One region of the Bradyrhizobium sp. USDA 4473 genome, then DNA from elsewhere that is predicted to be linked to it. Evidence: predicted binding sites of a transcription regulator. Region 1 holds the regulator's gene; the other holds the start of a gene.
The links. Region 1 encodes PhoB, which activates phosphate uptake and scavenging genes when phosphate is short. Its sites were predicted from a motif close to TGTCATNNANCTGTCAT; they were not measured.
Positions count from the first base shown of each region.

Region 2: the regulator PhoB is predicted to act here: its motif matches at 1,336-1,352, upstream of ACVW17_RS08795 (DUF2794 domain-containing protein).

Region 1 covers NZ_JBSSGE010000001.1:849,946-853,853, reverse strand. The annotation lists gene pstA (phosphate ABC transporter permease PstA) at 1-213, shown strand, start outside; gene pstB (phosphate ABC transporter ATP-binding protein PstB) at 210-1,028, shown strand; gene phoU (phosphate signaling complex protein PhoU) at 1,049-1,765, shown strand; gene phoB (phosphate regulon transcriptional regulator PhoB) at 1,894-2,604, shown strand; gene ACVW17_RS03990 (GcrA family cell cycle regulator) at 2,876-3,388, opposite strand; gene ACVW17_RS03985 (hypothetical protein) at 3,649-3,888, opposite strand; gene ACVW17_RS03980 (acetylornithine transaminase) at 3,887-3,908, shown strand, end outside.
Region 2 covers NZ_JBSSGE010000001.1:1,872,282-1,876,189, forward strand. The annotation lists gene ACVW17_RS08790 (DUF1223 domain-containing protein) at 131-892, shown strand; gene ACVW17_RS08795 (DUF2794 domain-containing protein) at 1,412-1,783, shown strand; gene ACVW17_RS08800 (Bax inhibitor-1/YccA family protein) at 1,967-2,758, opposite strand; gene ACVW17_RS08805 (ABC transporter permease) at 2,992-3,908, opposite strand, start outside.

The DNA of each region.
Region 1 (3,908 bases):
CCGCTGCTATTCACCGCGCTGTCGAACCAGTTCTTCAGCTGGGATTTGACCAAGACGATGGCCAACCTGCCGGTGACCATCAACAACTTCGTGCAGAGCCCCTACGCCTACTGGAAGGAACTGGCGTGGAGCGGCGCACTGCTCATCACCTTCACCGTGCTCGCGTTGAATATCGGCGCGCGTATCCTTGGTGCCGAAAGGACCGCAAAATGACCGAGCTTTCCGTCTCCACGACTGTCGCGGGCCACGTTCCCCAGGTGCCGCTTCCGGACGCGCCGCCGAAAGTCACGGTGCGTAACCTCAATTTCTATTACGGCGAGCACCACGCGCTGAAGAACATCAACCTGACGCTCGGCACCAACCGCGTCACGGCGTTCATCGGACCGTCGGGCTGCGGCAAGTCGACCCTGCTGCGCATCTTCAACCGGATGTACGACCTTTATCCGGGCCAGCGCGCGGTCGGCCAGCTGATGCTGGACCAGACCAACATCCTCGATCCCAAGCTCGACCTCAATCTGCTCCGCGCGCGGGTCGGCATGGTGTTCCAGAAGCCGACGCCGTTCCCGATGACGATCTACGAGAACATCGCCTTCGGCATCCGCCTCTACGAGAAGATCTCGAAGTCCGAGATGGACGACCGGGTCGAGAAGGCGCTGCGCGGCGGCGCGCTGTGGAACGAGGTCAAGGACAAGCTGAACGCCTCCGGCCTGTCGCTGTCCGGCGGCCAGCAGCAGCGGCTGTGCATCGCGCGCACCGTGGCGGTGCGTCCCGAGGTGATCCTGTTCGACGAACCGTGCTCGGCGCTCGATCCGATCTCCACCGCCAAGGTCGAGGAGCTGATCCAGGAGCTCTCCGAGGATTACACGATCGCGATCGTCACCCACAACATGCAGCAGGCGGCGCGCGTCTCCGACAAGACCGCCTTCATGTATCTCGGCGAGCTGATCGAGTTCGACGACACCAACAAGATCTTCACCTCGCCGAGCGATCGACGCACCCAGGACTACATCACCGGCCGGTTCGGCTGACCGGGCTGAGGAGACAGATGATGGCTTCTGAACACACCGCCAAGGCATTCGACAGCGACCTGCAGGAGTTGACCCGCCTGGTCGCCGAGATGGGCGGCCTCGTCGAGCGGATGATCACCGAGTCGGTCGACGCGCTGATCCGGCGCGACGTCGCGCTCGGCAAGCGCGTGGTCGCCGCCGATATCGAGATCGACAATCTGCAGCGCGTCATCGAAGAGCGCGCGGTGCTGACGATCGCGCGGCGCCAGCCGATGGCGATCGATCTGCGCGAGATCGTCAGCGCGATGCGCGTCGCCACCGACCTCGAGCGGATCGGCGACCTCGCCAAGAACATGGGCAAGCGCGTCGCGGCGCTGGAGAGCGATTTCCAGCCGCTGAAGCTGATCCGCGGCCTGGAGCACATGACCGACCTCGTGCTGTCGCAGGTCAAGTCGGTGCTCGACGCCTATGCCGCGCACGATCTGCCGGCGGCGATGAACGTCTGGAAGGGCGACGAGGAGGTCGATGCGATCTGCACCTCGCTGTTCCGCGAGCTGCTCACCTACATGATGGAAGATCCGCGCAACATCTCGTTCTGCATCCATCTGATGTTCTGCGCCAAGAACATCGAGCGGATCGGCGATCACGCCACCAACATCGCCGAGACTGTGTTCTACATGATCGAAGGCCAGCAGATCACCGACAAGCGCCCGAAGGGCGACATGACCAATTTTGCCACCACTGTGCCGGGTAACTAGGACATCATCCGCACGCGCGGAACCGGATTGTCTTCGACAAGTCGTTTCCGCGGGGATTATGCTCAAGAAGCTAAGTGTTTCGGTTTGCGTCTGGGCAACAGATCACCACAGAGAAAGAACTTAGACCGATGAGCGCACGCATTCTGGTAGTCGAAGACGAGGAAGCGCTAACGACGCTGTTGCGCTACAACCTCGATGCGGAAGGCTACGATGTCGAAACGGTGGGGCGCGGCGACGATGCCGATACCCGCCTCAAGGAGCGCGTTCCCGACCTCGTGGTCCTCGACTGGATGCTGCCGGGCCTGTCCGGCATCGAGCTGTGCCGCCGCCTGCGGGCGCGGCCCGAGACCAAGCAGCTTCCGATCATCATGCTGACCGCGCGCGGCGAGGAGAGCGAGCGGGTGCGCGGTCTGGCCACCGGCGCCGACGATTACATCGTCAAGCCGTTCTCGGTGCCGGAGCTCCTGGCGCGGGTGAAGGGCCTGCTGCGCCGCGCGAGCCCGGAGCGGCTCGCCACCGTCCTGACCTATGGCGACATCGAGCTCGACCGCGAGAAGCGCCGCGTCGCGCGCTCGGGCCGTCCGATCGATCTCGGGCCGACCGAGTATCGGCTGCTCGAATTCTTCCTTGAGCATCCCGGCCGCGTGTTCAGCCGCGAGCAGCTGCTCGACAGCGTCTGGGGCCGCGACATCTACATCGATGAGCGCACCGTCGACGTCCATATCGGCCGCCTGCGCAAGCTGCTCAATCCGGGCCGCGAGCAGGATCCGATCCGCACCGTGCGCGGCGCCGGCTACGCGCTCGACGACCGCTTCGCGAAAGCCGAGCCGCAGCCGTAAGTCGCCTTTCCGGCGAGAGCCGTCATCGTCATTGCGAGCGGAGCGAAGCAATCCATCGCGCCACGAGCGGCGGCTCGTTATCGCGTGAGGTGAGCACACTGTCCGGCTCCCTCCCTCCTTGCGGGGGAGGGTGGGGAGGGGCGCGTGTGCTCACCTTACGTCGCGCAGTGCGCTTGACCTGGGCTATGTGCCCTTGATGTTCATTCGCTCACAAAAAATCCCCGCTTGTGCGGGGATTTGTTTTTCAGGTCTTCCGTAGTTTTCCCGAGGGCTACTTGATCTGCGGCTTCGCCGACGGCCGGCGGCGATCGGCGGCGGGCTGGTAGGCGACGCGGGAATGATGCGCGCAATAGGGCAGGCCGGCGAGCGCCTTGCCGCCGCAGAAGAAGAATTCCGGGCTCGAGGGATCGCCGACCGGCCAGTGACAGGTGGCCTCGTTGAGTTCGAGCAGCGACAGCCGCTGGCTCATCGGCACCACGTTGTCGAACGAGATCGGATCGGGCTCCATCTCGACCTCGAAGGCGTGCGCGAGCGCGGTGTTGCCGCGCGAGACCGGGCGCGCCACTCGCATCATGTGCTGGGCGGGGCGCGCCTTGCGCTGCCGCGGCGCCGCCGTGGAGGGTGCCTTGGCGCGGCCGGAGAGGCCGAGCCGGTGCACTTTGCCGATCACGGCGTTTCGCGTCACATTGCCAAGTTCCGCTGCGATCTGGCTGGCCGAAAGGCCAGACTCCCAGAGCTTCTTCAGCTGCTCGACGCGATCGTCGGACCAGGTCAATACCGTCATCGCATTCTTCCTTTCGCATGGCGCCGGCCAGTCATTGGAGCGGCGCTGCGAGCCAAATCTGGACAAATATCCCTGCGGCCAGAATCCCTTAGCCCTCGCCGGGCGCGGTGTTGCGCCCGAACGTTTACGCGAGACACAAAGGCTACTTAGAGGGTCCAGTACTGCCGCACGAGATGTCGTACCCGACAGGCCAAACGCTACAATATGGCGTGACTCTGGCGCAAGAGTCCGCGGCCGTGCGTCCACATGTTCCGACAAAGTTAAGCATTGCTGTGAGGCTTTTCCACCGCACCGGAATGCTCCGGATTGCGCTCGTTCGGCAGCGCAGGAAGCCCGGCAAAGGACCGGCTCCTGGCGATTGACACGGACCCGCCGCAGCATAGAATGTTGCCCACGTGCCGCCCGCAAAGGCGGCCGTTTTGTTTTCCGAAGCTGGCCGTTGCTGCGCTGGCGTCAAGGCGCGCGGCAATTGTCGGCTTCAAACCGGCAGTGAACGCCATGACCAACGCCTCGTCGCATC
Region 2 (3,908 bases), 1.0 Mb from region 1:
GTGAGTAGCGACCAAAAAGAAGGCGGCCTATGAAAAGGCCGCTTTCTCGCGTTTTGGGGCACGCAAGTTCAGGGACAGACTTCATGCTCCGTACAATTACGGATGGAAATCATCACGACTGGTTCGCAGTATGACAGCGATGATGGCCTATAATTCTATCTCGCGATGGTCCAGTGCGCTCGGTATCTGCGCGATCGTCGCAATCATCCGCCCCGCTCACGCCGATCCGCGTGCTGTCGTCGAACTCTTCACCTCGCAGGGATGCTCGTCCTGCCCGCCCGCGGACAAGATCATCGGTGATCTTGCGAAGGACCCCAACGTCATCGCGCTCAGCATGCCGATCGACTACTGGGACTATCTCGGCTGGAAGGATACGCTGGCCGACTCCCGGTTCAGCGCGCGTCAGAAAGCCTATTCGCATATGCGCGGCGATCGCGATGTCTACACGCCGCAGGCCGTGATCAACGGCTCCGCGCATGTGATCGGCAGCGATCGCGCCGGCATCGAGAGCGCGATCAAGGATACCGAGAAGGGCGGCAGCGTGATGTCGGTGCCGGTGACGATGACGCTGACCGGCAAGCAGATCAACGTGTCGGTCGCGGCATCGAAGTCGCCCGCCGCATCGCGCGGCGAAGTCTGGATCTGCTCGATCTCGAAGTCGGTGCCGATCTCGATCGCGCGCGGCGAGAACCGCGGCCGCGAGATCACCTACCACAATGTGGTGCGCAACCTCCTCAAGGTCGGTGACTGGAACGGGTCGTCCGGGAGCTGGACGGTGCCGCTGGAGAACATCACGCGCGAGGGCGTCGATGCCGCGGCGGTGTACGTCCAGGACGGCAATCGCGACAAGCCGGGCCCGATGCTCGGCGCCGCGTTCACCTCGCTTCACTAAGCTTCACGGGGCGCGCTTGCGTCGCATGGTTTGTCGCGCAGCCGAGCGACAGCGAACGTGCATCCAGTGATGTGCTGAAAGGAAGGACGCGAGGCTTTGCGCCTGCGTCTCGATCGTGCGCTATGCCGTAGGTCCCAAAAACAAAAAGGACCAACTTTCGTTGGCCCAGTGTTGGGATTTGACTCCCCTGCGAACAGGCCCGATCCCGACGGCCCCGGGGGGCTGGGGGCTGAGGAATCCGGAACCGAAAGGACCGGGCCAACGCAGGATTTTGTTTTCGCAAGGCAGCGGGGCGGGCGATTGGCGGAAGTGGGGCAGCAATATGATTCCGCTAACGTTCCCGTGACTCTCTGGTTTTTCGGACAATCCGTTGCGTCCAATAGTGGTTAAGGCCTGGTTGCGTTGCGAATGGCCCCTTGCAGGGCCCATCGCTTAGCGCAATCATGTCACTCTCGTGACGATCCCGAAGGGTGGACGGCATTCGGGTTCCGCCGTCACCGAGATGACAGGAGGCGCTCGATGAGTTTGATCTCGGAGGACACTGATCCGAGCGGGAGTCGCGCCGCGGCGCGTCCCGTCGCCGCGACCCCCCAGCCCAACCGCGTGACATTCAATCGACTTGAGCTCAACCGCATCCTCAATCTCTACGGCCGCATGGTCGCCGACGGCGAGTGGCGCGACTACGCGATCGACTTTCTGAAGGACCGCGCCGTGTTCTCGGTGTTCCGGCGTGCGTCGGAAATGCCGATCTACCGGATCGAGAAGGATCCCCGGCTGGCGCGCAAGCAAGGCATGTACAGCGTGATTTCGGCGACCGGTCTGATCCTGCGCCGTGGCCATGAACTCGAACGTGTGCTGCTCGCGATCGACCGCAAGCTGTCGCTGGTGTAGGCGTGGCAAGGCCGCGGCTTCGTAGCCCGGATGAAGCGGAGCGCAATCCGGGGCCGTTGTAACCGCGGATGGAGGAGTCCCGGATTGCGCTCCGCTCCATCCGGGCTACGCCATTCGGCCCGCCGAAAAGAAAAGCCCCGGCCAGATGGCCGGGGCTTCGATCGGTTGCCTTGCTCGAGGTGGTTAATCGCGCTGGCCGAGCAGCTGCAAGAGCAGCGTGAACAGGTTGATGAAGTTCAGGTAGAGCGACAGCGCACCCGTGATCGCCGCACGCTCTGCCATCACGCCACCCTGCGAGGCGTAACCGTAGATGTAGTCGTTCTTCAGCCGCTGGGTGTCCCAGGCGGTGAGGCCCGCGAACACCAGCACGCCGACCACCGAGACGATGAACTGCAGCGCCGAGCTCGCCAGGAACAGGTTGACCAGGCTCGCGATGATGATGCCGATCAGGCCCATGAACAGGAACGAGCCCATGCCGCTCATGTCACGCTTGGTGGTGTAGCCGTACAGGCTCAGCGCACCGAACGTCGCCGCGGTGATGAAGAACACGCGCACGATCGAGGTGTGCGTGTACACCAGGAAGATCGACGACAGCGACAGGCCCATCAGCGCCGAGAACACCCAGAACAGGAGCTGGGCGGTCGCGGGCTGCAAGCGGTTGATGCCGGCCGAGATGACGAACACCATCGCCAAGGGAGCGAGGATGAACAGCCACTTCAGCGGGCTCACGAACATCGCGTAGCCGAACTGCGTCAGATAGGCGTTGCCGAACTTGGCGACCGCGGCCGACTGGTCGGTGGTCACCGCGCCCATGTAGACGCCGAGCGCGGCCAGGCCGGTGATGGCAAGGCCGATGCTCATGTAGTTGTAGATGCGCAGCATGTAGGCGCGCAGACCGGCGTCGACGGCCGCAGCGTCAATGCGCCCGGCGGCCCGGCCGAAAGGAGAAGCGTAATTGCGGTCTAGGTCCGACATGGTCGAATTCCCGTGGTTGGTCCCGGTGGAGCGCAAGGGATTTGCGGCGCCGGTCGTAAATCTATCTCAGATGGCTCGGTTTGCGGAACATTAATTCCGTGTCATTCAGCCGGCCATCCGACCCGTTTGGTATGTGGGAAATTAACACATCCGACGCAAGCTTCCACGCGCGGCCGAATGTCGCTCTGGCCTAGCATGATAGGCAAAAACGGCGCTTTCGCCGCTACATATTGTCACAAATTCCGCAGCACCGAGGCCGGTTTCTGGTTCAGCGCGAGCAGCGTGCCGGCCAGCCCAAGCCCGACCGTGACGACCAGCGCGGCGAGCACGACCAGCGCGGCGCTGCCGGCCTGCCAGATGAAGCTCAGCGTCATCAGCCGCGTCACGATCAGCCAGGCCGCGACCGAACCGGCGATGACGCCGAAGATCGCGGTTGCAAAACCGATCATCAGATACTCCAGCGCGTAAGCGCCGAGCAATCGCGGCCGCGTCGCGCCGAGCGTCTTGAGGATCACGGCATCATAGACCCGGTGACGGTGCCCGGCCGCGAGCGCGCCGCCCAGCACCAGGATCGCCGAGATCAGCGTCACGGCGCTGGCGCCGCGGATCGCCAGCACGAGGTTGCTGACGACGCTGCCGACCGTCTCCAGCGCCTCGCGGACCCGCACGCTCGTCACCATCGGAAACGCATCGGCGACCTGCTTGATGATGCGCGCATCGTCGTCAGCGCCCGCCTGGGTCGAGCTTGCATGCGGCTCCGTCAGGGTGGCGACGTGGCTGTGCGGCGCGCCCTTGAAGGCGTTCGGCGAGAACACCAGCACGAAGTTGATGCCGAGGCCCTGCCAGTCGATGTTGCGCAGATTGGCGATCTTCGCCGGCACGTCGCGGCCGAGCACGTTGACCACGACCTCGTCGCCGATCTGCAGGGAGAGGCCGTCGGCGATCTTCTTCTCCATCGAGACCAGCGGAGGTCCGCTGTAGTCCGGGCCCCACCATTCGCCCTCGACGATCTTCGAGCCCTTGGGAATCTCGCCGGTATAGGTGAGGCCGCGGTCGCTTTGCAGCACCCATTCCGAATCGACCGACGACTTGAGCTGATCGGCCTTGACGCCGCGCGCGGCGACGATGCGCCCGCGCAGCATCGGCACGT